DNA from 3 places in the Exiguobacterium sp. s40 genome. Region 2 is predicted to be linked to each of the others. Evidence: riboswitches for the same ligand, from Rfam matches in the RefSeq annotation. Region 2 holds a riboswitch; each other region holds the start of a gene.

What was found. A riboswitch is a leader RNA that binds a small molecule or an ion and turns the genes downstream of it on or off. The one in region 2 is predicted to bind S-adenosylmethionine.
Region 1: it holds a riboswitch for S-adenosylmethionine, as region 2 does, so the genes downstream of both, KNP02_RS04585 (2,3-diketo-5-methylthiopentyl-1-phosphate enolase) here and KNP02_RS03110 (methionine ABC transporter ATP-binding protein) in region 2, are expected to answer to the same signal.
Region 3: it holds a riboswitch for S-adenosylmethionine, as region 2 does, so the genes downstream of both, metK (methionine adenosyltransferase) here and KNP02_RS03110 (methionine ABC transporter ATP-binding protein) in region 2, are expected to answer to the same signal.

The regions. Positions count from the first base shown of each region.
Region 1 covers NZ_JACSLC010000003.1:264,684-274,803, reverse strand. Annotated here, with positions in the region: gene KNP02_RS04590 (2-hydroxy-3-keto-5-methylthiopentenyl-1-phosphate phosphatase) at 1-410, opposite strand, end outside; gene KNP02_RS04585 (2,3-diketo-5-methylthiopentyl-1-phosphate enolase) at 407-1,564, opposite strand; SAM riboswitch class I at 1,634-1,735, opposite strand; SAM riboswitch class I at 1,941-2,043, shown strand; gene mtnK (S-methyl-5-thioribose kinase) at 2,125-3,276, shown strand; gene mtnA (S-methyl-5-thioribose-1-phosphate isomerase) at 3,273-4,307, shown strand; gene KNP02_RS04570 (sugar ABC transporter substrate-binding protein) at 4,300-5,376, shown strand; gene KNP02_RS04565 (sugar ABC transporter ATP-binding protein) at 5,376-6,749, shown strand; gene KNP02_RS04560 (ABC transporter permease) at 6,751-7,752, shown strand; gene KNP02_RS04555 (GNAT family N-acetyltransferase) at 7,762-8,247, opposite strand; gene KNP02_RS04550 (VOC family protein) at 8,327-8,707, shown strand; gene KNP02_RS04545 (winged helix-turn-helix transcriptional regulator) at 8,736-9,041, opposite strand; gene KNP02_RS04540 (lactoylglutathione lyase family protein) at 9,159-9,650, shown strand; gene KNP02_RS04535 (zinc-binding dehydrogenase) at 9,653-10,120, shown strand, end outside.
Region 2 covers NZ_JACSLC010000002.1:287,985-298,104, forward strand. Annotated here, with positions in the region: gene KNP02_RS03100 (PTS sugar transporter subunit IIC) at 1-999, opposite strand, end outside; gene KNP02_RS03105 (thioredoxin family protein) at 1,187-1,444, shown strand; SAM riboswitch class I at 1,899-2,004, shown strand; gene KNP02_RS03110 (methionine ABC transporter ATP-binding protein) at 2,083-3,111, shown strand; gene KNP02_RS03115 (methionine ABC transporter permease) at 3,101-3,763, shown strand; gene KNP02_RS03120 (MetQ/NlpA family ABC transporter substrate-binding protein) at 3,794-4,621, shown strand; gene KNP02_RS03125 (MDR family MFS transporter) at 4,727-5,941, shown strand; gene sufC (Fe-S cluster assembly ATPase SufC) at 6,114-6,875, shown strand; gene sufD (Fe-S cluster assembly protein SufD) at 6,888-8,156, shown strand; gene KNP02_RS03140 (cysteine desulfurase) at 8,158-9,378, shown strand; gene sufU (Fe-S cluster assembly sulfur transfer protein SufU) at 9,368-9,802, shown strand; gene sufB (Fe-S cluster assembly protein SufB) at 9,822-10,120, shown strand, end outside.
Region 3 covers NZ_JACSLC010000001.1:253,789-263,908, reverse strand. Annotated here, with positions in the region: gene KNP02_RS01330 (glucose-6-phosphate isomerase) at 1-1,212, shown strand, start outside; gene ytkD (RNA deprotection pyrophosphohydrolase) at 1,311-1,784, shown strand; gene KNP02_RS01320 (alpha/beta hydrolase family protein) at 1,765-2,523, shown strand; gene pckA (phosphoenolpyruvate carboxykinase (ATP)) at 2,557-4,128, opposite strand; SAM riboswitch class I at 4,442-4,561, shown strand; gene metK (methionine adenosyltransferase) at 4,692-5,900, shown strand; gene KNP02_RS01305 (hypothetical protein) at 5,945-6,469, opposite strand; gene KNP02_RS01300 (GNAT family N-acetyltransferase) at 6,634-7,104, shown strand; gene KNP02_RS01295 (alpha/beta fold hydrolase) at 7,195-7,911, shown strand; gene mnmM (tRNA 5-(aminomethyl)-2-thiouridylate-methyltransferase MnmM) at 7,944-8,516, opposite strand; gene mnmL (tRNA modification radical SAM protein MnmL/YtqA) at 8,470-9,447, opposite strand; gene KNP02_RS01280 (MDR family MFS transporter) at 9,624-10,120, shown strand, end outside.

The sequences.
Region 1 (10,120 bases), on a different contig from region 2:
TCGCAAGCGTGCGGCCAAGCGACGGTTACCGTCTCAGCGGAGAAGTCGGCGACGTTGCAGTAGATGTGTTCGGGATCGACGTGACCTTCTAAAATCGGATGGACGAAAAAATCCATCCCGCCGCTGACGACGTCAAACTTCCAACCGTTTGCCCGAACTTGTTCTAAAAATGACGGGAACCCTTGACGGAGCGTGATTCGCTCCAACAAATAATCACGGTAAGCCGGGGCATCTGCGCTCGGCAATAGTTGAAACATTTGACCGACCCCGGAGCGAATCGAGATCCGTTGCTCGAGGACCGCATCTTTCAACTCGACCCAAGCGGGCGGGGCGAACGCCTTCATCAGCGCGATAATATTGTCTTCCGCCGTGATCGTCCCGTCGAAGTCGCAGAGGATATGGACCGTCATCGTGACGCCCACGCCTTTAACGCGGTATCGAGTTCGTTCGTCTGTCCTTCGGTTTGACCGAGGGCGTGAGTGATGGCTTGGCGGAAAGCGCGAGCCCCAGCGGCTGCGCCGTCCGGGTGTCCATGAATGCCACCGCCGGCGTTGATGACGACATCAGTCCCGTAATCACGAATGATCTCAGCGACGAGTCCCGGATGAATCCCGGCGGACGGGACCGGTAAAATCGGTTTCGACCAATGCGGTTCGGCGCTCAGGTCACGAATCGCGAACGCCTCGTCCCGCGGTGTCGCGAGCGAACCGTACGGAGATGGGAAGAGCGTCAAATCGGCCCCGGCGAGACGTGGGAGTTTACCGAGTAAGAGCGAATGACTGATGGACCCGGTCAAGGCGCCGGCAAAGGCCGGGTGAGCTAAAATCGGCACACGGATGTCTGGGTCGTTCGCAAGTTCGCGCAGTGCGTCAAGACCGTACGTATAGACGTTGAATAGGAGCGCCGTCGCACCGGCCTCAATCAGCCGGAGCGCCTGGTCGCGAAGACCGAAAACGGGACCGCTCAGCGTGATGGCGTAGAGGACACGCTTCCCGGTCGCCTCAAAGTGCGCTTGAATGACGGCCGCTCCGATCCGGGCCCGTTCGAGCGACGGCGTGAGCGGATTGTCGTATAAAATTTCGTCGTCTTTGACGATATCGATGCCGCCGGCGAACTGATCGCGGAGTTGCTGCTCGAGAAACGCGAGGTCACGCCCGATGACGCCTTTGAAGATGCTCATGACGAGCGGACGGTCATGGACACCGAGCAACTCGCGAATCCCGTCGACGCCGAACTTGGCGCCTTTGAAATGAGGGGCGAGCGTTTCGGGCAACGTCACATCGATTAACCGAATCGAATCGTCGAGGGATAGTTTCCCGAACGTCGTCGTCAAGATGGATGAAAAGTCAGGGCTGACATTATGTAACGGATAGCGGATCGTGAACCGGCTCGTCGTCTCCGTATGGGTGGTCGATACGACCTCACCCCGGTACGCCTGTAACTGCTCTTGCTCTAAATGACGTAGCTCGGTCCATGTGCCGACGGTCAGCTCGAGGGCGATTTTGTCGGCAATACTTGCGACCGCATCCGTCCGTTTGATTTCATATGTGGCAGTGATACTCATATGGTTCCTCCTTCCAGGCAAACAAAAAATGACCCCATGCCGAGGCAAGAGGTCATCATAAAAAATGAACTCTTATCTCTCAGCTTTCGCTGCAAGAATTAGCACCGTGCCATCTCTGGTCGGTTGCTGCGACATCATCGGGCTCGTCCCTCCGTCTGCTCTTGATAAGAATGTGATTTGAAGTTGTGAAATTTAATTGAATTTTTACACAGATTCGTCGCGTCGTCAATTCCTTTTTTTCCAAAAAAAATATTTCGTGGAATTGTTTCCATATATGCACAAAAAAAGACGAAGTGGCACGGGGAAAATGACGTTGACAATTGTGACGTCGAGTCCGTAATATTCATCACATAAGTTCACCGAATCGAATAAACCACTCTTATCGCGAGTTGGCAGAGGGAATTGGCCCGATGACGCCGCAGCAACCGACCACTAGGCACGGTGCTACATCCACCAGACGAATGTCTGACAGATGAGAGGAACAACCATTTTGGCTGTGCCTCTTTCTCGCGGAGAAAGGGGCTTTTTTTGTGGGCAACGTACAGGAAGGGGAAAACATCATGTCATATCAACCATTTACAGAACAGACCGTCGTCGAGCACGTCCGTCAATTAGGATACTTGCAAGACGGAATCGCCGAGTGTGAGGAAATCGGGGACGGCAATTTGAATCTCGTGTTTCGGATTCGCCAAGGCGAACAGCGCCTAATCGTCAAACAGGCGCTCCCATACGCTAAAGTCGTCGGTGAGAGCTGGCCGCTTACACTCGAACGGGCATGGATTGAACAGTTGGCACTCCGTGAGTTTGCGAACGTGGCGCCGCGTTTCGTCCCGGACGTCCTCGGTAGCGACCGGACGCTCGCCTACACGATTTTAGAAGATCTGTCTGATTATGAGATTGTCCGCACCGGTTATTTGAAAGGGGAGAGCTATCCGGAACTCGCGCGTCATGTCGGTGAATTTTTAGGCGAGACGCTGTTCGCGACGTCGGATTATGCGGCCGGCCCGATCGCGAAGAAGCGGATTGAACGTGACTATTACAACCCGGAACTGTGTGACATCACCGAGAAGCTCATCTTCACCGACCCGTTCAAAGACGCGGAGTCGAACAACATCGAGGCGGCGCTTCGAGAAGATGTCGAACGCCTCTGGCAAGACCAGGCGCTCAAGGTCGAGGTGACGAAACTGAAAGTCGGATTTATCACGAAACATGAGGCGCTTCTGCACGGTGACCTACATACAGGCAGCATCTTCGCGACCCAACAAGAGACGAAAATCATCGATCCAGAGTTCGCATTTTACGGACCGTTCGGCTTTGATTTGGGCCAAATTATCGCCCATTTGACGCTGTCGACGTTCCATGACCCGCTCAAACGCTTCGAACGTTTCACGGACGTCTTGACGGTGTGGGAGACGTTCGAGAAGACGTTCCGGGCCAACTTTGAGCGCGCTGTCGAGCCGTTCAATACGGACGGTTTCGTCGACGAATTGTTGCGGACAATCTTCAGCGACACGATCGGCTATGCCGGTTGCGAACTCATTCGCCGTGCCGTCGGACTCGCCGGTGTCGCCGATCTCGAGACGTTGCCGGAAGCGACGCGGCTCGAACGAAAACGTGACGCACTCGCTCTCGGGACGGCGCTCATTAAAGAACGCCACAGCGTCGAATCGATTGACGACTTGGTGACGCTTTTGTCGGGGGTGCGCGTATGAAGGTCCAAAATATCCGTTTCCATCCGCAGACGGACGAACTCATCGTATTAGATCAGACGTTGTTGCCGCATGAAGAGCGGTACGTGACAATCGAAACGCTCGAACAGGCCGAACATGCCATCGAGACGCTTCAAGTCCGGGGCGCCCCGGCCATCGCTTACTTTGGGGCGTTCGTCCTCGCCAAAGAGGCGGGCCGGTTAGTTGACGATCCGGACTTCACGCGTCGGCTCGACCTCGTCGGACGCCGCTTGATCGCGACCCGGCCGACGGCGGTCAATCTGCAAAATGTGATCGAGTCGCTCCTTGATTTAAATGTCGGGGACGACTTTGAAGCGATTGCCGAGGAAATCAAACGACGCGCTATCGCGTTGTATGACCGGGACGTCGATACGTATCGGGCCATCGGTGAGCATGCACTGACGGTGTTACCGGCCGGGGGGAACGTGTTGACGATCTGCAACGCCGGTGCCATTGCGACATCGCGATACGGCACAGCGCTCGCGCCGTTTTACGTCGGAAAAGAACAGTGCGTATCTTTCAACGTCTTCGCCTGTGAGACGCGGCCGCTCCTGCAAGGGGCACGCCTCACTGTCTGGGAACTCGACCGGGCCGATATCGACGTGACGCTCATCACCGACAATATGGCGGCTTGGACGATTCAGTCAAAACGAGTCGACGCCATCATCGTTGGAGCTGACCGTATCACACGGACGGGTCACGTCGCCAATAAAATTGGGACGTTGCAGCTCGCCGTCCTCGCCAAGCATTACGGCATTCCGTTCTATGTCGCGGCGCCGCATTCGACGTTCGATTTGACGGCGGATGACACGATTGAAATCGAGGAGCGGAACCCGTCAGAAGTGACACATATCGGTGGTCAACCGACGGCACCCGTCGGCATCACCGTCTTCAATCCGGCGTTCGACGTCACCCCACCGGACCTCATCACCGGACTCATCACCGAGGCGGGTGTGTTCGAGCCGACAGAGACTGCCATCACACATCATGTAGGAGGAACAATTCATGTCTAAAAAACTATTAATTTTACTATTCACATTCGTCTTGGCGCTCGTCGGTTGCACGAACGAACAAGCGGCCCCATCGAAGCCGGCTGAGAAGACGCCGGAGACGAAACCCGTCTCGGTCTCGAATGCCACACTTCCGAAAGATATCGATGTAGCCCTGATCATGCAGATGTCGATCGGGACGTTCTCGTCGCAGTATATCAACGGGGTGACGGAACAAGTCGAATCGTTCGGCGGCAACGTGAAAGTGTACAATGCCGACAACGACCTGTCGAAGATGGCGAGCTATGTCGATACGGCGACGACGCAAGGCGTCGATGTCATCTTGATCGACCATGGCCGTGCCGATGCGTTGAAAGAACCGGTCCAACGCGCGCTCGATAAAGGCATCAAAGTCGTCGCGTTCGACAACGATTTGACGAACGAAGGCGTGACCGTCATCGACCAAGACGACTATTCGCTCGCTTGGCGTTCACTCAAGGCACTCGCCGAAGATTTGGACGGTGAAGGCAAAATCGTCACGATTTGGGTTGGTGGCTTCACACCGATGGAACGTCGCCACACGATTTATGATGCGTTCTTGAAGCGTTACCCGGGTATCACAGAAGTCGCCAAGTTTGGTTCGGCGACGAACAATACGGCGCTCGACACACAGAGCCAGATGGAAGCAATTTTGAAGAAGTATCCGGAAGGTGAGATTGATGCCGTGTTCGCGATGTGGGACGAGTTCGCTAAGGGTGCGAGCCGTGCCATCAAACAGGCCGGACGCGATGAGATCGCCGTCTATGGGATTGATTTGAGCGATGAAGATTTGCAGCTCATGCAAGAGGACGGTAGCCCGTGGAAAGTGACGGCGGCGACCGATCCGGCTGAAATCGGACGGATTCAAGTCCGTTACGCGTATCAAAAATTAGCTGGTGAAGAGACGCCGTCGATTCATTCGGTCGACCCATATCTCGTCGACCGCGACGTCTTGCCGGACGAGAAAGTAACGATGGACGACCTCGGTCAATACGTCCCGAACTGGGGCGCATCAGACGCGGCCTGGTCGGACTGGATGAAAGGGACGGACTGATGTTACGGCTTGAACGCGTCACGAAACGCTATGGTGATGTCACGGTGCTCGACGACGTCAGCTTCATGCTCCGCCGTGGCGAGATTCATGGCTTGCTTGGGTTGAACGGGGCCGGGAAGAGCACGCTCGTGAAGCTGTTGAGTGGCGCCATCATCCCCACATCCGGGACGATCGAGCTCGACGAGACACCGGTCACATTCACACCGGCCGAGGCGATACGCCGTGGGATCATCACGGTGTCGCAAGAAGTTGATGACGCCCTCTATCTCGATTTACCGATTTACGAAAACGTCGTGCCGTGGCAGGCGGTCGAACGGATTCGTCCTCGTGAACTAAAACAGCGAGCGGCCACCTACTTGGAACGTGTCGGACTAGAGATTGACGTGACCGAACCGGTCGGACGATTCCCGCTCAGCGTCAAACAACGTGTCTTGATTGCCCGGGCGCTCGCGAGTGATGCGGCCTACCTCTTGCTCGACGAACCGACGGCCGCCTTGTCGACGGAAGATGCGACGTCACTGCTCACGTTATTGCAGTCGCTCGCAGAGGAAGGTGTCGGCATTCTTCTCATCACGCATCGGTCGGACGAACTGTCGCGCGTCACCACGACGACGACGTTCCTCAGGGATGGCCGTATCGCCTATGAAGGGCCGTTTCAGGCGTTGTCAGAACGGGATATCCATACGTATTTGAGCGGATCTGACATGGCAGAAGCGGTAGAGAAAGCCGTTCCGGAAACCGAGATGCGGATTCAGGCAGAGCTCACGTTACCCGCGTTCGGGACGAGTTTGCCGTTCACGGCGTATAAAGGCGAAGTCGTCGGCATCGGCGGTGTCACCGGGAGCGGGAAGACGGAGTTGATCGAGGCGCTATTCGGTCTCTCCGGCGTTGAACAACAGATGACGTTGGACGGGAAACCAATCAAGATTCGCGAACCGCGTCAGGCGGTCCGGTCCGGGTTCGCCCTCGTACCGGAAGAACGCCGGAAACAGGGACTCTTCCTCGACGATTCGATTGAACGGAACGTCCTCGCGATCGAAGGGAAGGCGAACGCAGTCACGCGCGTCTTGGCCTCGCTCCGTGTGAAATACGACCAGGTCGGGCAACCGGTCCGAGAGCTGAGCGGGGGGAATCAACAAAAAGTTGTCCTCAGCAAATGGCTCCTCGAGGACCGGGACGTCTATCTGCTCGACGAACCGACGAAAGGCGTCGACGTGACGGCGAAACGGGATATTTATGAACTCGTCACCCGCCTCGCGAAAAGTGGAAAGACTGTCATCTTTACGTCGAGTGAACCGCATGAACTAGAATTGATCGCCAACCGGACGCTTTGGCTCGACCGCGGCCGTTGGCAACAGAAAGGAGGGGTTTAACATGGCCCAACTCGTCATCAAACAACGCACGAAACGCTTCAGTGGCATCGGTCAATACGGGACGTTGTTCGCGATTCTCGCACTCATCGCCGTCTTCGGCGTGACGAACGACCAATTTTTGACGTACGCGAACTTCAGCGACATCATCAAGTCCGTGTCAATCGTCTCGCTTCTCGCCCTCGGGGTGACGTTCTCGCTCATCGTCGGCGGATTCGACTTATCGGTCGGCTCGACGGCGAGCCTCGCGACAATCGGGGCGGCGTCGAGTCTCGTGTTACATAGTCAAGAACTGCTCGTCGCTTTGCTCGTCCCGATTGCCCTCGGCGTGCTCGTCGGGCTGTTGAACGCGCTCGTGACGATCAAGTTCCGGTTACCGGATTTGCTCGCGACGCTGGCCATCATGTACGTCATCAACGGGGTCCAATTGACGTATACGAAAGGTTTTTCAATCTACGACAACATGCCGATTGAAGGAGGGACGGCACCGGGACGTTTTATCCCGTCGTTCCTTTTCATCGGCCAAGGTTCGATTGGTCCTGTCCCGTTCGTCGCCATCTTGATGATTCTCTTCTTCGCCGGGGCGCATCTATTTTTGACGTATTCGAAGACGGGACGCGAGTTTTATTACGTCGGCTCGAACGTCGAGGCGGCCCGCCGCTCCGGCATCGCCGTCACACGGATCAAACTGTACGCGTACGTGTTGAGCGGTCTGTTCGCGGCCATCGGCGGCATCATCTTGGCGTCACGCATCGGTACCGGACAAGTATCGGCCGGGGCACCGCTGTTGATGGACGCCGTCGCGGCCGCCTATATCGGCTACGCCGTCTTCGGGACCGGACGACCGAACGTCGTCGGTACGTTGATCGGTGCCATCTTGATTGGGATTTTGCTGAACGGACTGACGATGTGGGACGTGCCATATTACGCCCAAGACATCGTCAAAGGCACAATTTTGATAGCGGCGCTCGGCTTGTCATACATCCAAAAGAAGCAGCTCACATAGGAAAAGTCCTCAGAACGGTTGGTTCTGAGGACTTTCTTGACGTTCCATTTGGATGAAAGTGAACGTGCTCCCGTTCGTCGGTTGTTGAAACGAACCGGTCTGCGTGAACCCGCACGACTCATAGACACGGATTGCCCGCACGTTGAAGGCGGCGACGGACAAGGTGATGCGATGAGGTGAGTACGTCGCTTTGACGAAGTCGAGAATCGATGTGACGAACGTCCGTCCGCTCCCGTTCCCGGTCAAATCGGGCTTCATGCCGAGACCGATATCGACCGTTTCAGCATCCGTTTGCGCGACGCTCACGAACCCGACGAGTGCACCGTCAGACGTGATGGCGAACACCGACTGTCCGCGCTGTCCGACGTCTAAAAATTCGGCTAAATCGTTTTTGTCGGCCGCCATATTGTAAAACGCATAATCGCCTTCGTAGTGCCATGTGTAGGCGATTGTTTCCGCCTGTGGCTGGGTCAGGACAGCGAATTGATGGGTCATTTGAATTTCCTCGTTTCACGAGCAGGATGTAGTGCTACACTCATCATAGCACCACCAACTTGGAAAATGAGGTGATCACATGGGAATCAAGCTAGATATGATTGGCATCGTCGTCGAAGACATGAAACGGGCGCTCGATTTTTACCGTTTGCTCGGCCTATCGATCCCGGAAGCGATGGATGGGGAAGCGCACGTCGAAATCGATGACGGCGGTGTCCGGCTCGCCTTCGATACGGTCGAAGTGGCGGAGTCGGTGTATGGGGAATGGAAACCGGCGACGGGGCACCGGATCGAACTCGCCTTGTTGTGCGACAGTCGGGATGAACTGGATGCGTGCTATGAAGCGATTGTCGGGCACGGCTATGCCTCACATCGCGAACCGTGGGATGCGTTTTGGGGACAACGTTATGCCATCGTCATCGACCCGGATGGAAACCTCATCAGTCTATTCGCCGCATGACAAAACCCGCGCCGGATTCGGCGCGGGTTTATTCGTCGTGTGTCTCGCCCCAAGAGCAGAGCGCCTTCATGGCTGGTTGTAGGCTGAGTGCGTCCTCGGTGAGCGAGTATTCGACGTGAAGCTGTTTCTCGGTCGAATAGTCGATGCGGCGGACCATGCCAAGTTGTTCGAGTTCACGGAGTTGGTCGGTCAACACTTTACGGCTGACGTCAGGGATGGCGCGCTGAATCTCCGAGAAGCGGCGCGGGCCGTTCTCGAGCGTACAGTACACTTGAGGCCGCCATTTACCGCCGATGATGTCGAGCGCCTTATTGACGGGGAACGGGGTCGTCATGTTCAATTCGCCTCGCTTTCGGGTAGTTACTTGAATGTGCGTACTTTTTTTATTGCTTCGATGAAGGTATCGTATCGTTATCCATCAAATTGAGCAAACAAAAAGGAGCGGATGACAGTGACATATCCACGTACATTCTCACATATCGGGCTATCGGTCCCGAGTGTGACCGAAGCAGTTAAATTTTATGAGGACGTGATGGGCTGGAACACCATCATGCAACCATCGGAAGTCGTCGAGGACGACTCGCCGATCGGTGTCATGTGCTCGGACGTATTCGGACCGGGCTGGGGCAGCTTCAGAATCGCCCACATGTCGACGGGTGATAAGATTGGCATCGAGCTGTTCGAGTTCCCAAACAATGAGAAGCCGGAGAATAATTTCGAGTTTTGGAAGACGGGTATTTTCCACTATTGTGTTCAAGACCCGGACATCGAAGGGCTCGTTGAGAAAATCGTCGCCCATGGCGGAAAACAACGGATGCCAATCCGGGAATATTACCCGGGCGATAAACCGTACCGGATGGTGTATTGTGAAGACCCGTTCGGCAACCTCGTCGAAATCTACTCGCATTCCTATGAACTGACGTATTCGGAAGGAGCGTATTGAGCATGAAGGCTTGGCTACTTGATCAACCTGGATTAGAACATCTACACATCGGTGAGGTGGAGCGGCCGACACCAGATGCGGGCGAACTGCTCATCAAAGTCGAAGCGGTCGCGTTGAACCCGGTCGACTATAAAGTCGGCACGAACGGCAACCCGAACTGGTCGTACCCACACATTCTCGGCGTCGACCTGGTCGGGGAAGTCGTCGAAGTCGGTTCGAGCATCGCCAATATCATTACCGGTTCACGTGTCGCCGTCCATACGAGTCTTGGAAACAACGGCGGCTTCGCCGAGTATGCGGTCGTCGATGCGCGTGCTTGCGCCGTCGTTCCGCCGGAAGTGAGCGACGAGGCCGCTGCGGCCATCCTCTGTGCCGGCATGACAGCGTATGAGGCTATCATGCAGAAGTTGAACACGCGCGACAAAGAGACGATTCTCGTCCACGCCGGAGCGGGAGGAGTCGGTGGTTAC
Region 2 (10,120 bases):
CAGGCGGTAGAAGATGATTCCGAGCGTTACCGGGATGAGTCCGAACAAGACGATGACGAGCATGACGTTCCAGAGCGCGAAGCCTCCCGGCATCAAATGCAAGGCGTTGATTGGACCGATGAGGCCGGAGACGCCGAAACCGGCACTGATCGGCGTGCCTTCGATCCGAAGGATGCCTGCGAGCGCTCCGAGGATGGCCGCATTGGCGAGTACGGGCAACATCATGATTGGACGACGGACGAAGTTCGCCATTTGAATCTTCGGTGACCCGAGGAAGTGGGCGATCGACGTTCCCGTCGCGTTCATCTGCCAGCCGGCGATGGCGAGACCGAAGCCGGCGGCGACGACCCCTAGGTTGGCGGCCCCGGCCGCGACACCAGACAGGCTGATGGCTGTGGCGATGCCGACCGTCGAGATTGGCGAGACGATGATGAGCGAGAACGCCATCGCAATCAACATGCCCATCACAATCGGCTGTAGTTCCGTCATTGTCATAATGATTGTCCCGACGTATGTTGTGATTTGTGAGATGTAAGTGAGTAGGAACGCCCCGATCCCTCCGGCGACGACGATGACCGTCATCGGTAAGACGAGTACCGTGTATGTCTTCAAGCGTGGCGACAACTGCATGACGAGGAACGTCGCAAGAGCGGCCGTCACACCGGCCGTGATGACGTCACCGATTCCAGCCATGAGGAACACCCCTTCCTCGATGCGGATGGCGCCGCTCCCGACTTGGGTCGCGATGCCGATTGTGCCGGCCTCGAGTGCCGAGCGTCCGAACTGCATGGCGACAGCGACACCGATGATGACCGGTAAGAGACGCATCGCAATCGTTGTCGCGTCCAAGATGAACTGCAAGGACGGAACATAAGGTAAGATGGCTTTCGTTAATTCACCGAGCAAGGCGCTCGGGATGAGGGCGATGAGGATGGCAAGACTAAGGCCGTTCAAGACGTTCATCAAAAACTGTTTTCCGGTAAGCTTCTCTTCCGTCATTGGGGATTCACCTGTCCTTTTCTACTGGTATGCTGTTATGTACAAAAGCAATAAAGTTAATGACCATACTATGCCTCTTTCTAGAGAGCGTCAATACAAAATGTTGAAATGTTCAGAATTTTCCATTTGAGCACAACTTTTGAACCGACCGGTCCGGATTCATATACTTAGAGGAGAGGTGAGAACAATGATGACAGACGGATTCTTATATATATACGCCCCGATGTGCGGTACATGCGCCGTGGCCGAGCGGATGCTCTCGGTCGTCGAGGCCGTCGACCCCGAACTCCAGATTGAAAAGCGCGATGCCAACTTTATCCCGAACGAGCTCGAGGCGTATCAGGTCATGAGCGTCCCGGCGCTATTGAAGCTGGAAAATGGCCAAGTTCGCGATCGTTTGTACGCGTTTCAAAACGTCCAGCACGTCCTATCTTTCGTCAAATGAGATAGGATGATTAGAATAATCTGAAAATTTTAAATAATCAGTTGACACAGAAAGTTCACGAATGATATATTCATTACAACATCTTACTTGAACACAACATAGGACGAGATTTTCCCGTCAGCAAGACGTTTTCGAACAACCGTTGCATGAGCTTACGCGATTTCAGGTGGACCTTCCCTTCGATTGTCCCCCAAAAAAATCAAGCGTCGGGGCACCGGTCGCGTAATTGCATGGTCCGTTCGAAGATCGAGTGATGGTCGGGTAAAAATCCCCCATATAAGGATGAATGCTCTGATCGGGCAAAAGAGGTTCATCTATGGGTTGTCTTTCAGTGACTCAAGGTGCTACGTTCTGTGTCATCCTCGGATGGCACCTTTTTTTAATTTGTCTGAAAAAAATAGTTTGACATGAAAATAATGTGTCGCTATGATAAAGCTAATCAAATACGCAACCCCTCTTATCAAGAGAGGCTGAGGGACTGGCCCTATGACGCCCAGCAACCGCGGAGCAATCCGAAATGGTGCTAATTCCAGCAAGGTGTAAACCTTGGAAGATGAGAGCAATCGTTGTCCGTACCGATAAAGTACGCACGTTTGCTCAAACGTGCGTACTTTTTTTGTTGTCAGGAGGGAAATGGATTGATTCAACTACGCAATGTGGCCAAATGGTTCGATACGAAAAACGGTCGGGTCCAGGCGGTCGATGATGTGTCGCTTACCATCGAAAGCGGCGAAATTTTTGGAATAATCGGATATTCAGGGGCGGGGAAGTCGACGCTCATCCGCTTGCTCAACCGACTCGAGGCACCGTCTAGCGGTGAAATCGTGGTCGCCGGCAGCGAGCTGACGAAGCTCACGCCTAAGGAACTACGCGGGGTACGTAAAAACGTCTCGATGGTGTTCCAACACTTCAACCTATTATGGTCGCGCACGGTCGCTGAGAACATCAGCTTCCCGCTCGAGCTCATCGGGGTACCGGCCAGCGAACGCAAACGCCGCGTCCAAGAACTTGTCGAACTCGTCGGCTTAGGCGGACGGGAAGACAGCTATCCGTCGCAACTATCGGGCGGTCAAAAGCAGCGAGTCGGGATAGCCCGTGCGCTCGCTACGAATCCAGAAGTGCTCCTCTGCGATGAAGCGACGAGCGCACTCGACCCGAAGACGACCGATTCGATTCTCGAACTGCTCGTCAGCATCAATAAAAAGCTCGGATTGACGATCGTCCTCATCACCCATGAGATGCACGTCATCCAAAAGATTTGCCACCGCGTCGCCGTCATGGAGGCCGGGAAGGTCGTCGAGACCGGACAAGTCGCCGAGGTGTTCCAACATCCGGAACAGCCAATCACGAAAGAGTTCGTTAAGCAGATCGGCGCGGTCGAAGACATGTCGCTCACGTTCGAGCACTTGAAAGCGCGTTATCCGAGCGGTCAAATCGTCAAGCTCAAATTCTTGAACGAGACGGCCGAGCAACCGATTCTGTCAGAAGTGTTGAAGCAGCATGATATCGGCTTCAACATCATCGGCGGGAACGTGACGCAGTCACAAGTCGGTGCCCTCGGGACATTATTCATCCAATTGATCGGAGAGCCGGCTGAAGTCGAGCGGGCCATCGCCTCAATCCGATCGCAGGCAGTGGAAGTGGAGGTAGAAAGCGATGTTTCCTAATGTAGATTGGCAAGTCATGCTCGAGCAAACGTGGGAGACGCTCTATATGACGCTCGTCGCCGGAGCCGCGACGTTCGTCATCGGTCTCGCCCTCGGGATGCTCTTATACGTCACGAACGAACCGCTCATGATGAAAAACCGTCCGATTTACACGGTCATCAGCGCAATCGTCAACGTGTTCCGGTCGATCCCGTTCATCATTTTGATCATCTTGCTCATCCCGTTCACGTTACTCGTCGTCGGGACGATGCTCGGGTCGACGGCAGCGTTGCCGGCGCTCATCATCGGTGCGGCTCCGTTCTATGCGCGGATGGTCGAGCTCGCCCTGCGTGAAGTCGACCGCGGCGTCATCGAGGCGGCTGAATCGATGGGTGCGACAAAATGGCAGATCGTCTATAAAGTGTTGTTCCCAGAAGCATTACCGGCCATCGTGTCAGGCATCACGGTCACGATCGTCGCGATCGTCGGTTATACGGCGATGGCAGGGGTCGTTGGGGGCGGGGGACTCGGGAACTTGGCGTTCCTTGAAGGGTTCCAGCGCTCACAGAGTGACGTCACGTTCGTCGCGACCGTCTTAATCTTGGTTATCGTCTTCGTCATCCAGTTCATCGGCGATCGACTCGTATCAGTAATTGACAAGCGTTCCGCTTGATCTAAATAGAAAATTTGGAGGGGTTTTATAATGAAATCATGGAAAACAGTACTCGGATTGACAGCAGCTTCAGCACTCACTATTCTCGCAGCTTGCGGCGGAGATTCAGAATCAGGTTCGGGCGATGACAAGACGCTCGTCGTCGGTGCGTCAAACGTCCCGCACGCTGAGATTTTAGAGCACATTCAAGACGACTACGAAGAGAAGGGCTATACGCTCGAAATTAAGAAGTTCCAAGACTACGTCCTCCCGAACAAAACGCTCGCGGACGGCGAACTCGACGCGAACTACTTCCAACACGAGCCGTACCTCGAGTCGCAAATGGCTGAGAACAAAGACTACAAATTCGCATCTGCCGGCGGCGTCCACATCGAGCCGATCGGTGTCTACTCACAAGACTACAAATCACTCGATGAGCTGCCAAAAGGCGCTGAAATCATCATGAGTTCGTCAGTCGCTGACCACGGACGAATCCTCACGATGCTCCAATCAGAAGGCTTACTCACGCTCGCAGAAGGCAAGACGACGGACGCGACGGTTTCAGACATCGTCGACAATCCGAAAAACTTGGAGTTCAAGACGGACGTTGAAGCGGCACTTCTCCCGCAAGCGTTCAACAACGGTGAAGGGGACGCGGTCCTCATCAACACGAACTACGCGATCGATGCCGGCCTCAACCCGCTCGAAGACGCGATCGCCCTTGAAGGCGAAGACTCACCTTACGTCAACTTGATCGTCACACGTGAAGGCGACGAAGACGACGAGCGCGTCAAGGCACTCCTTGAAGTCCTCACGTCAGAAGAGACACAACAGTGGATCTTGGACGAATACAAAGGCGCAGTCGTACCGGTCAAATAATAATTGTTGTCAAGGCTCGGGACATCCCGGGCCTTTTTTGTTTGGAGTAGTTTTGGCGCACCAATAGAAGTACAATACATATGTGTAGAAAAAGGGGGGATCCGGATGAACATACGACACATTCATCCGCTGACGCTGGGTGTCTTATTTGGTACATTTTTTGCCCGGCTGTCGACATTTTTTGTTATGCCGTTTTTTGCGATTTATCTTGCGACGCTTGGCTTCTCGGCGAGTATCATCGGGACGGTGTTCGCCATCTCGGCGTTATCGGGGTTATTCATGAGCTTTTTTGGGGGCACGCTGTCTGACCGCTATGGACGCAAACAGTTGATGCTCATCGGAATCGCCTTGAACGCGATCACGTTCAGCGGGTTCGCGCTCGGGACGGAATTATTTTGGTTTTACATGTTCTCGGTACTTATGGGCGTGTCGCGGTCGTTCCTCGAACCGGCGTCCCGCGCGCTCATCAGCGACACGACGCAACCGGACCAGCGCGTCATCGTCTACAATGTCCGCTACTTTTTAATCAATATCGCGGCGGCGATCGGTCCGTTGCTCGCGGTCGTGTTGTCGCTCACCGGGGCGAAGAGCGCCTTCTTCGTCGTCACGGGCGTCTATGTGTTATACGGTCTCGTCATCTCGACGTTGTTCCGGAAATATCCGTTCGAGGAAGGGGACGGCGTCAAAGTCCGGCCGCGCTTGACGGAGACGTTCCGTGTGTTACAACAAGATAAGACGTTCCGCTACGTCATCATCGGGATGATCTTCGCCATCATCGGCTATAGTCAGTTCAATGCGACGTTGCCGCAGTTCATCGCGTTCCATGACGGTTTCAGCGATGGCTCACGTTTGTTCGCCTATCTGTTGACGGTCAATGCGATCACGGTCCTTATCGTCCAATATCCGATCATGCGCTTCGGGATTCGCGTGTCGCCGATCAAGTCACTCTTTTTCGGCGTCGGGACGCTGTCGACGGGGCTCCTGCTCATCGGTTTTGCGACCGAGACGTGGGTGTTGTTCATCGCGATGGTCATCTTCACAATCGGTGAGGTGCTCATGTTCACGATGACGGATGTATTGACGGACGAATTGGCACCGGCTCACCTGCGCGGGACGTATTTCGGGGCGATGGGGTTGACGGCGCTCGGTCAGACGATCGGCCCCGTCATCGGTGGGGTGTTGCTCGATGGGTTTGATAACGCCGCGTTGCCAGTGTTTGGAAGCTTGGCCGTGTTGACGGCTTGCGGCGCCTTCTTCTTCGCCGGCGCCTTGAAAGAACGGAAAGCAAGTTTGGCCTTAATCGAGGAAAAAGTTGGATAAAGTCTTGATTTCCCGATATTCTCATTCTCAACATTTAAGTTTTATTGAGAATGAATAATAAGGTGAGTCGCTTGAAATAAAAAATTGCCTAGATTAAGATTAGAATATATCTAATCTACGCCAAAAATGGCGAGAAAACGGAAGGGGTATCCGAATGTCTAACGTACCACACATGAAAATTGATGACCTCCGCGTCTCAATCGAAGGAAAAGAGATCGTCAAAGGTCTTAATCTTGAAATTAAAGGTGGCGAAATTCACGCCATCATGGGTCCTAACGGGACGGGTAAATCTACACTCGCATCGGCACTTATGGGACATCCATTATATGAAGTAACAGGCGGAAGCGTCGATTTGAACGGCGAAGACGTACTCGACATGGAAGTTGACGAGCGCGCGCAAGCCGGAATGTTCCTCGCGATGCAGTATCCTGCTGAAATCAGTGGTGTCACGAATGCCGATTTCTTGCGTTCAGCAATCAACTCACGCCGCGAAGAAGGACAAGAAATCTCACTCATGAAGTTCATCCGTGAACTCGATGCGAAAATGGACGTCCTCGAAATCCCTTCAGAAATGGCACACCGCTATTTGAACGAAGGCTTCTCAGGCGGAGAGAAAAAACGTAACGAGATTCTTCAAATGATGATGATTAAACCGAACATCGCCATCCTCGATGAAATTGACTCAGGTCTCGACATCGATGCGCTCAAAGTCGTCGCCAAAGGCGTCAACGAAATGCGCAACGAAGAGTTCGGCTGCTTGATCATCACGCACTATCAACGTCTCCTCAACTACATCGAGCCAGACTTTGTTCACATCATGATGGACGGTAAAATCGTCATGTCAGGTGGCAAAGAGCTTGCACAACGACTCGAAGCAGAAGGTTACGACTGGGTGAAGCAAGATCTTGGAATGACAGTAGACACAGAAGCGTAAGGAGGCTGTACGATGACCGTACAATTTGAATTGGATGCACAAGCAGTAGCGGCACGTGCAGAGGCGCTCGGTGGACCGGCATTTATGGTCAACCGTCGTAAAGTTGCAGCAGAACTTGCGCCGACTCTCGCCTTGCCAAAAGTTGAAAAGATCAAGATTGATAAATGGGACTTCGTCTCTGGAGACGTCGAGCTCAAGAAGCAAGACGGCTTGACGCCTGAAATCGAAGCACTTCTTGGAGACCACCGTACAAACGTGCTCGTTGAACGCAACGGTCATGTCGTCTACAACGAACTCGCGACGCCAGAAGGTGTCCTCTTCATGGGCATCAACGAAGCGATGGAACAACATCCGGACCTCGTCGAGAAGTACTTCATGACGGAAGGTGTCCGCGTGGACGAAGAACGTTTGTCTGCGTTGAACGCTGCCCTCATGAACGGTGGTGCGTTCCTATACGTACCGAAGAACGTCCAGTTGAAAGACCCGCTCCAAGCCATCTTCACGATGGAACAAGCGAACGGCGCGCTCTATCACCACACGATCATCGTCGCGGACGAAGGCAGTGAAGTGACGTATGTCGAGAGCTTCCTCTCGAACACGAACGAGCCGCACACGGTCAACGCCGTGACAGAAGTGTTCGCAGCCGCGAACGCGAAAGTCGTCTTCGGTGGCGTCGATCAGCTTGCTGAGTCGGCCCTCTCGTTCATGAACCGCCGTGGTGTCGTCTATGAGAACGCACGCCTTGAATGGGCGCTCGGTCACATGAATGACGGCAACTCGCTCGTCGAGACGAAGACACACCTCGTCGGAGACAACACGTTCTCAGACACGAAAGCCGTCACGGTCGGTCGTGGCGCACAGAAACAAAACTTCAACATCCGGACGGACCATTTCGGGAAGTCTTCAGAAGGGTTCATCTTGATTCACGGTGTCCAAAAAGATTCGGCCACGGCCATCTTCAGCGGGACATCGATGATTCACCACGGCGCTTCGAAATCGAACGGCGTTCAAACGGAACGTGTGCTCATGTTGTCTGAAAAGGCACGTGGCGACGCGAACCCGATTCTCCTCATCGATGAGGACGACGTCATGGCCGGTCACGCCGCTTCGGTCGGACGCGTCGACGACGTGCAGCTCTACTACTTGATGAGCCGCGGTTTGTCACGTAAAGAAGCCGAACGGTTGATCATTCACGGATTCTTGAACCCGGTCGTCGAGCAACTCGCGATCGAGTCGGTCAAAGACCGTCTCCGTGAAGTCATCGAAGGGAAAGTACGTTAAGATGATCGATGCCTCGATTCGTAAACAGTTCCCGATTTTAGATCAGGAAATCAACGGTCATCCGCTCGTCTATCTCGACAGCGCGGCGAGCTCCCAAAAACCGCTTGCTGTCATCGAGGCGATCGAGGATTACTATCGCCGCATCCACTCGAACGTGCACCGGGGCGTCCATACGCTCGGGACGCACGCGACGGATGCGTATGAAGGGGCGCGGGAGCGCGTCCGTTCATTCATCAACGCCGCCGTCCCGGAAGAGATCATCTTCACACGCGGGACGACGACGGCGATTAACCTCGTCGCGTCGAGCTACGGGGATGCCAACGTCGGAGCAGGGGACGAGATCGTCCTCACGCCGATGGAGCATCACGCCAACTTGATTCCATGGCAACAGCTCGCCAAGCGTAAAGGGGCCAAACTCCGTTACGTCGAATTGACGCCGGAGGGTCGAGTCACGCTCGACGCGGTCCGTGCCGTCTTGTCGGACCGGACGAAAATCGTTGCCATGAGTCACGTCTCGAACGTGCTCGGTACGATCAACCCGATTGCCGACGTGGCGAAGCTCGCCCATGAAAAAGGCGCGGTCATGGTCGTCGATGCGGCGCAAAGCGCACCGCACCGTAAACTTGACGTGCAAGCACTCGACTGCGACTTCCTCGCCTTCTCAGGCCATAAGATGCTCGGTCCGACCGGGATTGGGGTCTTATACGGGAAGAAACAGTTGCTTAAACACATGGAACCGGTCGAATTCGGTGGCGAGATGATCGATTACGTCGACTTGTATGAGTCGACATGGAAAGATATCCCGTACCGGTTCGAAGCAGGGACGCCGATTATCGCCGGCGCCGTCGGTTTGGCAGCGGCCATCGACTTTTTAGAAGACCTCGGTCTCGAGAACGTCGAAGCCCACGAACGGGCGCTTGCGACGTACGCCATCGAACAGATGCGGACGATCGAAGGTATCCAAATCTTCGGGCCAGAGGAACGGGTCGGACTCGTCACGTTCAACTTAGGTGACGTGCACGCCCACGACTTAGCGACCGTCTTGGACATGCAAGGCATCGCGGTCCGGGCCGGTCACCATTGTGCCCAGCCGCTCATGCGTCTCCTGAAGCAATCATCGACAGCCCGAGCGAGCTTCTACTTGTACAATACGAAAGAAGAAGTCGACCGCTTCATCGAAGGGCTACGTCAAACGAAGGAGTATTTCAATTATGAGTTTTAACAACCTCGACATGTTGTACCGACAGGTCATCATGGATCATTATAAAAACCCAAGAAACCGTGGCGTCATCGAAGATGGCGTGACGATCGACTTGAACAACCCGACATGCGGGGATTCACTCCGACTCCAACTCCAAGTCGAGGATGGAATCGTGAAAGATGCCAAGTTTGAAGGGGAAGGCTGTTCGATCAGTCTCGCCTCGGCATCGATGATGACTCAAATCGTGAAGGGCAAGTCTGTTGACGAGGCACTCCAATTGGCCAACATCTTCTCGGAGATGGTCCAAGGGAAAGACTACGATACAGACACGTTCGACCTAGGCGACATCGAAGCGTTGTCTGGCGTCTCAAAGTTTCCGGCTCGCATCAAGTGCGCCACGCTCGCGTGGAAAGCGCTTGAAAAGGGAGTCGACGAGGAAGCGTAAGTAGAAGGAGGAGACCGATATGGCGAAAAACATGCCTGACATTGGCGATTATAAATATGGCTTCCATGACCGAGACATCTCGATTTTCCGTTCAGGCCGCGGCTTGACGAACGAAATCGTAGAAACGATCTCGCGCATGAAAGAAGAACCGACATGGATGCTCGAGTTCCGTTTGAAATCACTCGAACAGTTCCGCAAAATGCCGATGCCGACATGGGGCGGCGATCTCACGGCACTCGATTTCGATGAGATCACGTATTATGTCAAACCGTCTGAAAAGACAGAGCACTCGTGGGACGAGGTTCCTGAAGAAATCAA
Region 3 (10,120 bases), on a different contig from region 2:
GTCGACCTCCCAACAAACTACGATACGGATGAGTTTGCCCGCATCAAAGCGGCCGCGGAACGAATCCGTGAGAACTCGGACGTCCTCGTCGTCGTCGGGATCGGCGGATCATACCTCGGCGCACGCGCGGCCATCGAGATGCTTCAACATTCATTCTTCAACGTATTGTCAAAAGAAGAGCGCAACGCGCCACAAGTCTTCTTCGCCGGTCACAACATCTCGTCTACTTATTTGACGGAGTTGCTCCAGGTGCTCGAAGGCAAAGACGTCTCGGTCAACGTCATCTCGAAATCGGGAACGACGACAGAGCCGGCGATCGCGTTCCGTGTCTTGAAACAATTCATGGAAGAAAAGTATGGTCAAGACGGTGCTCGTGAGCGCATCTATGCGACGACAGACCGTGCCCGTGGCGCCTTGAAGACGCTTGCGGATGCGGAAGGCTACGAAACGTTCGTCATCCCGGATGACGTCGGAGGCCGCTTCTCGGTCCTCACACCGGTCGGACTCCTTCCGATCGCTGCGGCAGGCATCGACATCGATGCCCTCATGGAAGGTGCACGCGACGCACAAAACGCCTATTCGTCACCAGAGCTCTCTGAGAATGAGGCGTACCAATATGCGGTCGTCCGTAACGCCTTGTATGCGAAAGGCAAGTCGATCGAGTTGCTCGTCAACTACGAACCGGCCTTGCACTACGTCTCGGAGTGGTGGAAACAGCTTTACGGCGAATCAGAAGGAAAAGACAACAAAGGGATTTTCCCGGCGGCTGTCGACTTCTCAACCGACCTCCACTCGATGGGACAATACATCCAAGAAGGTCGTCGTGACTTGTTCGAGACGGTCATCCGTGTCACGAACGTCCGTCACGCGATGAACGTGCCAGAAGACGCGCAAGACCTCGACGGCTTGAACTTCCTCGCTGGCGAAACGATTCAATTCGTGAACGACAAAGCGGCTGAAGGAACACTCCTTGCCCACACGGACGGAGAAGTACCGAACCTCGTTGTCGAATTGCCAGAGATGACGCCGTACCACCTCGGTTACTTGTTCTACTTCTTCGAGAAGGCATGCGCGATGAGCGGATACATTCTCGGGGTGAACCCGTTCAACCAACCGGGCGTCGAAGCGTATAAAGCGAACATGTTCGCGTTGCTTGGAAAACCAGGTTACGAAGAACAAAAAGCTGAGCTTGAAAAGCGCTTGAACCAATAATTTTGAGTAGGTCCGCTCCGGCGGGCCTATTTTTTTGTTTGAAACTGGGGGAAGACAAGGTAAAGTGAGAGTAGACAGGGGAAAGAAAGGGATGGACTATGTTGACATTCACGGACTACTATCACAATAAAGTCGAGTTAAGCTTCGCGCACTATCCATTTTCGGATACGCCGCTCCACGTCTGGGTCGTCGCTCGCTACGAGAATCAATGGGTGCTGACGAAGCATAAGCAACGCGGACTCGAGTTTCCGGGTGGAAAAGTTGAGCCCGGCGAACATGAGGATGATGCCGCGATTCGGGAAGTGTATGAAGAGACGGGCGGTGTCGTGAAGACGCTGCACTATCTCGGACAATACCGCGTGCTCGGGCGCGGGGACACGGTCATCAAAAATATTTACTTTGCCGAGATCGAGCGCTTCGATGACCATCCGGCCGTTGATGAGACCGACGGCGCCGTGCTCATGAAAGAACTGCCAACGAATCTGCTCCGGAACAACCGGTACAGTTTCATGATGAAAGACCGGGTGCTCCCGGAAACGATGAAGGTGCTCCATGAAAAACGAATGGTTTGACCGGATCGAGGTCCTCCCTCCATATGCCGGTTATGCGGTCCACCGTGGCTGGTACGCTACGCGCGATGGTGAGGATGTCGTCGCCTATACGATCACGCCGACGCGACCGAACGGGCACGTCCTGTTTTATTTGCGCGGCGGAACAGGACGCATCGGGGACGTGCGCTTGCCTCGGTTGATGCAGTTCGCGGCCAAAGGCTTCCACGTCGTGGCGCCTGTTTACCGTGGTAACCATGGGGGGAGCGGGAAAGAAGACTTCGGCGGGGCCGATTTAGAGGATGTCTTGTCTCTTTATGATCGCGTCCATCGAACGGACACGCTCATTCATGCCCTTGGCTTCTCGCGCGGGGGCATGATGGCGTTGTCGCTCGCCGCGGAGCGGCCGCTCACGTCCGTGACCTCATGGGCGGGTGTCACCAATTTGGAATGGACGTACGAAGAGCAACGCTCGATGCGGAAAATGCTCCGCCGTATGACCGGGGGTGACCCGGAAGCGGCTCTTGAGGCGTACGTGGAGCGTTCACCCCTCTACAAGGACTGGGAGGCCCCGACGTTATTGATTCACGGGACAGACGACGAGCAAGTGCGGCTCCGCCATGCGACAGCCGTGGCCGAACGGATGGGGGAGCGGGCCGAACTTTGGATCGTCCCGTTCGCTCATCAACTCCCGTTTTGGGAAAAGTGGAAGACGACCGATGAGGCGATGGACTGGATGTTAGCCGTCGCACCAAAAAAATGACTAGCGCCTAAACCAGGCGCTAGTCATTTTTTATTAAACGATGATTGGGCCGGCCGCGACGACCGCCTCACTCGCTTTCGTGAATCGTTTGAAGTTGTCTTGGAACTTACGGGCGAGCGCTGCCGCCTCGGCGTCGTAGCGGGCCCCGTCTTTCCATGTGCCCCGTGGGTTGAGCACGTCGTCTGGCACCCCGTCGATGTGGCGTGGGATCTCGACGTTGAAGATGTCATGGCGCGTCGTCTCGACGTCACGGAGTTTCCCGTTGACGGCCGCGTTCACCATCGCCCGTGTATAGGCGAGCTTCATCCGCGATCCTTCGCCGTAAGCTCCGCCGGTCCAACCGGTATTGACGAGATAGACGTCGACGTCATGTTTCTCGATCAACGTGCCGAGCATGTCAGCGTAGCGTTCCGGTGCGAGCGGCAAGAACGGTGACCCAAAACATGTCGAGAAGGTCGCCTGCGGCTCCGTCACGCCGCGCTCCGTGCCGGCTAGCTTCGACGTATAGCCTGACAAGAAGTGATACATCGCCTGCTCCTTCGTCAATTTGCTGATTGGAGGCAGGACGCCGTATGCGTCGGCCGTCAAGAAGACGATCGTGTTCGGATGCCCGGCTCGTGACGGAAGCATCGCGTTATCGATAAATTGAATCGGGTAGGCGGCCCGTGTGTTCTCAGTGAGTGAGATGTTCTTGTAGTCTGGTGCCCGTTCCTCGTCCAAGACGACGTTCTCAATCAACGAGCCAAATCGAATGGCATCGTAGATTTGAGGTTCGTTCTCACGCGACAAGTTGATCGTCTTCGCGTAGCAACCGCCTTCAATGTTGAAGACGCCGTCAGGAGACCAACCATGCTCGTCGTCCCCGATTAAATGACGTTCTGTGTCGGCCGATAGCGTCGTCTTTCCGGTACCCGATAGCCCGAAGAAGAGAGCCGTCTCGCCGGCGTCCGATACGTTCGCCGAGCAATGCATCGACAAGACGTGCTGTTCCGGTAACAAGAAGTTCATGACTGAGAAAATCGATTTTTTAATTTCGCCGCCGTATTCTGTTCCCCCGATCAGAATGGTCCGTTTGGCGAATGAAACGAGAATGAACGTTTCGGAGTTCGTCCCGTCGACTTCCGGATCGGCCTTATAGCTCGGTGCATAGATGACCGTGAACGGATCAAAGGCACCTTGTGTCGGCCATTCGCGCAAGAACAACTGTTTCGCGAACAAGTTGTGCCACGCGTATTCTGTGATGGCCCGCACTGGAAGCGTATAATGCTCGTCAGCCCCGGCAGACGCCTCGAGATAGTAGAGCTTGTCTTTCGTCTCGAGATGCGTGAGCACTTTATCGAGCAGTGCCGTGAACTTCTCTTCTGCGATCGGTTGGTTGACCGGACCCCAGTCTACTAAATGATTGCTGACTTCATCTTGCACGACGAATTTGTCTTTCGGTGACCGTCCTGTGAATTTACCTGTACTGACCGATAAAGCTCCGTCTTTCGTCAGTACGCCTTCCCCGTTGCGAATGGCTTCTTCCACCAATTCTGGAACCGTTAAGTTCCGCATCATGTCGGCACCTTTAATTAATTCTTCGATTTTCAGGAGCGTTGTCGCCATCCTGAATCCCACCTTTCCCCTAAATAGATGTGGATGAAATCCGCATACTTCCGCGTTTTATTAGTATGACGTTTTTATTATATGTGACATACTAATCAAAAACAACCCTTTTTACCCTTTAAAGTAAGCGCTTTCTTACACTGTCATTCTAACATATTCTGTACCAGGTCATAGTACAAAATCGAATACCGACAAAAAAATGTTTGATATTTCACAAACATAACTATTGCGAGTTCGTGAAAAGTTTTACGAATTCAGTCGATACGCTTGACAGAACGGGGTGTCATTTATATGATGGTCTTCGTAACGGATACTCTTATTCTGAGCGGTGGAGGGAACAAGGCCCTACGAAGCCCAGCAACCGTCCGATTTATCATTGTTATTCGGAAAAGGTGCTATCCTGAAGCGAAGCGCAAGCTTCGAACGATAAGAGGGTAAGGAAGAACGATTCAACCTTTCCCATTGAACATGGCGAAAGGTTTTTTTCATTACCGTCCCAAAGCAACGCGTAAGGGGAACGAGTACCGTCCACACATCACCCTTATTATAGGAGGTTTTTCGAAATGGCAAACTTGAACCGTCGACTTTTCACTTCGGAGTCCGTCACGGAAGGACATCCGGATAAAATTTGTGACCAAATCTCAGATGCGATTTTGGATGCGATTTTAGCTGAAGATCCAAACGCCCGCGTTGCGGCTGAGACATCTGTCACGACAGGTCTCGTGCTCGTAGCAGGTGAGATCACAACATCAACTTACGTGGATATCCCGAAAGTTGTTCGTGAAACAGTTCGTGAGATCGGCTACACACGTGCAAAATATGGTTTTGATGCAGAGACTTGTGCTGTCCTCACATCGATTGATGAGCAATCGGTAGACATCGCCCAAGGTGTCGACCAAGCGCTTGAAGCTCGTGAAGGACAAATGACTGAAGAAGAAATCGATGCGATCGGCGCTGGTGACCAAGGTCTCATGTTCGGTTACGCAACAAAAGAGACACCAGAACTCATGCCGCTCCCGATTTCACTCGCGCACAAATTGTCACGTCGTTTGGCAGAAGTTCGTAAGAACGGCACGCTCGCTTACCTTCGTCCTGATGGTAAGACACAAGTGACGGTCGAATACGACGAAGCGAACAACCCAGTTCGCATCGACACAATCGTCATCTCGACGCAACACGCCGAAGACATCACACTCGAACAAATCCAAGCTGATTTGAAAGAGCACGTCATCGACGCGGTCATCCCGTCTGAACTCATCGACGCGGATACAAAATACTTCATCAACCCGACTGGCCGTTTCGTCATCGGTGGACCACAAGGGGATGCAGGCCTTACAGGACGTAAGATCATCGTCGATACGTACGGTGGTTACGCTCGCCACGGCGGCGGCGCGTTCTCAGGTAAAGACCCAACCAAAGTTGACCGTTCAGCGGCGTACGCGGCTCGTTACGTAGCGAAAAACCTCGTTGCAGCGGGACTTGCTGACAAAGCAGAAGTTCAACTTGCTTACGCGATCGGCGTTGCCCACCCGGTATCGATCGCAGTCGACACGTTCGGCACAGGCAAATTGAGCGAGACTGAGCTCGTCGAACTCGTTCGCGAGAACTTCGACCTTCGTCCGGCCGGCATCATCAAGATGCTCGACCTTCGCCGTCCAATCTACAAGCAGACAGCAGCTTACGGCCACTTCGGTCGTACAGACGTTGAACTCCCATGGGAGCAAACGGATAAAGCGGCAGTGCTTGAAGAAGGCGCGAAACGCTTCGCATAAGACAGTAAAAACGACCTTTCGCTGAGAAAGGTCGTTTTTTCTTGTTAAGATTGGTTTTTATCCTGCTTAGATGTATCATCGTTAGAAGAAGAATCAGATGACGTTTCTTGGCCTAGCGCGGTGTCTTTTGCCTCGACCACTTTCTCGCCAATCGATTGTAAGTCTGATTTTGCTTCCATAGCGGTGCCGGCAACTTGCGTTAAGTCTTGTTTCACCGTATCCACTTCTCCAGCGACTTTTTCATAGACATTTTGAACGTCGGTGACCACCTCTTGGATAACACCAGAAGCCGACTTCACTTGGTCGATTACTTGTGATGCTTTTCCACTTGGATCTTTGGCGACTTCACTTACTAACCCACCGACAGACGATTTGGCGGTAGAGAGGGATTGTTTCGTATTTTGACGATTCGATGAACTCAGGAGAGCAAGAGCACCTCCAACTACAGCCCCTAAAAGAATCCCTTTCATCAATGTGATGCGGGGGCCATTTGACTCTTCAGAGTCAAATTGGCGATTCGGATGATTGGCTTGCTCTGCTTGTGGATCATGTTGTAATTTCGGTTCCATAATAACACTCCTTTTTGTAAGATGGCATTGATACTCTTATACCCGAGTCAAAATGGAAAATAACGTCTTCTTTCATTTCGACATCAAAAAGTAATGAGCGGGCAGGATATTTTTTTGCTGATGGGGAATTATACTACTAGATTGGCCAAAAGGGGGATGCCGTTATGAAGATCAGGGAAGCCGTACCAGAAGATGCCGCCACCATCCGCGATATTGCGCTCGCAACGGTCAGTGAACAAGACGAGGTTCGTTCAAAAGTAATGGAACGGGCTTATCAGCAAGAAGAGATCGTCCGCGCCATCAGTTCAAGCGAGGAAGCGAAAGAGCAGTTGTTCATTGTCGGTGAAGCCGAAGGCGACGTCATCGGGTTCTATCATGCGATCGACCGCGGGGATACGTGGGAAGTGCTCCGACTCTATCTTCATCCGACCCATCACCGACAAGGTCTCGGAACGGCCTTATTGTCTCATCTGCGCGAACGTAAAGTTCAACCGATCGAACTGTACGTTGAGAGTTCGAACGAGCAGGCGATTGCCTTTTTGAACCATGAGGCGTTCATCGAATTGAATCGGATTCAAGAGGAAGTGTACGACCAACCGATGGAACTGATTCATTTGCGCTATGACCCGAGCTAAGACCCTAGACGGATTTTCTGACAAACATCAGTCTCGGCTGATGTTTTTTGTTAGTATAAAAACATGGACATAATAAAATGAGGTGACAGTATGACATACGAAGAAGAATCACGAAAAGGGGTTATCGTGATCGTCTATCCGCTCCAGTTCACGTCACGCTTGAGCGAGGCGTTTTTAGGACGGTTACGCGACGAATATGAAGTTCTCGTCGTGACCGGACAGACGGTCGGCTTGACCGCGGAAGACCATAAGCTGTTAATCAAGAACACGCTACGCGAGGCGAGCCAGTACAAACTGCCGATTCACGTCATCGCCTTCAGTCTCGGGGCATTGTTAACGAACCGATTGCTCCAGGAATACGATGTGCCGCTCGGCAGTTTGACGTATATCTCACCCTTGTTCGATTGGCATCCGTCCCGCCAAATCGGCGGATTGAAACAAGTCGTCGCGAGTGCGGTCGACCGTTTCCGTCCGGATTTGCCGCTCGGCATGATGACGTTCATGGGTGCAGGCGAAGAGTCGTCCCGCTTCGGTGAGATCACGTACGGGCAATACCGGGAAATCGAGGAAGAGATCGTCGAGCATCAAGAAGAGAAGAAACATTTGCCGCGCCTTCCACTCGCTTGCTTCTATGCGCCGGACGACCGCTTCGCCGATGTGAAACTGACGCTCAACGTCTGTCGAAAAATCGGCGGCGATCAAGTGTACATTCGCCGGCTCGAAGGCTTCCCGCATTTCGGCTATGAACGACTGAACACGAAGTTCGCGGAGACGCTCATCACGTTTTATGAATTGATTCGAGAATGACAAAACAGGCGACTCGCTCGAGTCGCCTGTTTTCATGCACGTTTTTCAATCGCCACGATGAACGGGGGATGATTGATTTGATTGATGAAGCCGTAACGGAGGACGCCGGCCCGCTTTTGATCGAGTGCCTCGACGTAGGCGAGCACCTCGTCGCGCTCGATTTTGCCGCTATCATGGCCATGATAGATGACGACGACGATGACACCACCGACGGCCATGACGTCGAGCAGTTGCTCGAGGGCGTCGATGGTCGTATTGCCCGTCGTCGTGACCGACTTGTCGCTTCCCGGTAAATAACCGAGGTTGAACACGGCGGCTGTGATCGGGCGTGTCTCGTCAGCTACAATTTCTCGGACGGTGTCGTGGCTGTCGTGGATGACAGTGACGCGGTCCGTCAATGCTGCTTCCTCGATGCGAATGCGTGTCGCCTCGACCGCCGCTGCTTGGACATCAAACGCGTAGACGTGTCCCGTCGCCTCGACGAGTTCGGCTAAAAACAATGTATCGTGCCCGTTGCCGGCCGTCATATCGATGGCGACGGCACCAGGTGTGACGTGTTCACGGAGTAGGTACTTCGCGAACGGTAAGACTCTCATTAATCCCATGGCTCTCATCCTTCTTTTTTCCTTGGAAGGAATCACGACGCACCAGTTCGGCATCGATGGCGTTCAAGACGGCCATCTTGTGCCGGCTCCACGTCGGACCGATCAACAGATCCGGTGGCCCGTCACCGGTCAACCGATGGATGACGATCTCGGGCGGTAACGTCTCAAGCTGGTCGCAGACGAGGGAGACGTAAGTCGTCTCGTCCATGAGCTCGAGCAATCCTTTTTCGTACTGACGGGCGAGCGGCGTGTGCTTCAAGACGTGGAGCAAATGGATCTTGATTCCTTGTATGTCCATTTTAGCAACTTCTCGCGCCGTGTCGAGCATCATCTCTGTCGTCTCGCCAGGGAGACCGTTAATGATATGGACAACCACGTTTATATTGCGTCGGCGGAGCTTGGCGAGACCTTCGAGGAACGTCTTGTAGTCATGGCCACGATTGATTTTTTTCGCTGTCACATCGTGAATCGTCTGTAGGCCGAGTTCGATCGTGAGGGACGTCCGCTCATTCAACTCGGCGAGATAGTCGACGACGTCGTCCGGCAGACAGTCCGGTCGGGTCGCGATCGATAGACCGACGACACCTTCCTCTTTAAGGGCAGGCTCGAACAATTCCCGGAGCCGGGCGACGGGGGCATACGTGTTGCTGAACGCTTGGAAGTAAGCGATGTAGCGGGCTTCTTTCCACTTCCGATGCAACCGTGCCTTCACTTCGGCAAATTGGACCGGGATCGGATCGCAGGCGTTGCCGGCAAAATCACCGCTGCCGTCGTCCGAACAGAACGTACAGCCGCCCTTCGAGACGAGCCCGTCCCGGTTCGGACAAGTGAAACCGCCGTCGAGCGGTACCTTGAATACTTTCCCGCCGAACTCACGGCGATATGCTTCATTTAATTTATGGTATCTGGCATCACCAAATGGATGTTGCATGAATATCCTCTCCTTCTTTGCTCATGCTATCACAAGCTCTCCTCGTGTTTACTTCATAATAAGTAATTTTTCTTGACAGTTATGGGGCGTTCCGTTAGCTTGGAGAAGGACTTATTCTTGATTCGGCCGTCGTGCCGAATTTTTATCGTTAAACGGGAATGAAAGGAGTAACTGGTATGAACAATAAAATGCCGATTTCGGTATGGATTTTGGTCATTGCGATGGCGCTCAATACAACGGCGGCGTCTTTTTTATGGCCATTTAACACACTCTATATAAATGGATATTTAGGCGAATCGATGACGCTCGCAGGGATTGCCCTCCTCGTCAACTCGGCGCTCGCCATCGCTGGGAACTATATCGGGGGCACGCTGTTTGACCGGATCGGCGGGAAACGGACGCTCATCCTCTCGGTCGGGCTGTTGCTCGCGAGCTCGCTCGGCTTCTTGTTGTTTCATGCCACATTCCTCGGTTACTTGGGCTGGCTTGGATTGATTGGGTTTTCGGGTGGCCTCGTCTTCCCGACAGTATACGCTTTTGCTGGCTTGATTTGGCCGGAAGGGGGGCGACGATCGTTCAACGCGATTTATGTCGCCCAAAACGTCGGGGTCGCCCTCGGGACAGCGATGAGCGGGCAAATCGCGCGCATCGACATCGAGTGGATCTTTTACGC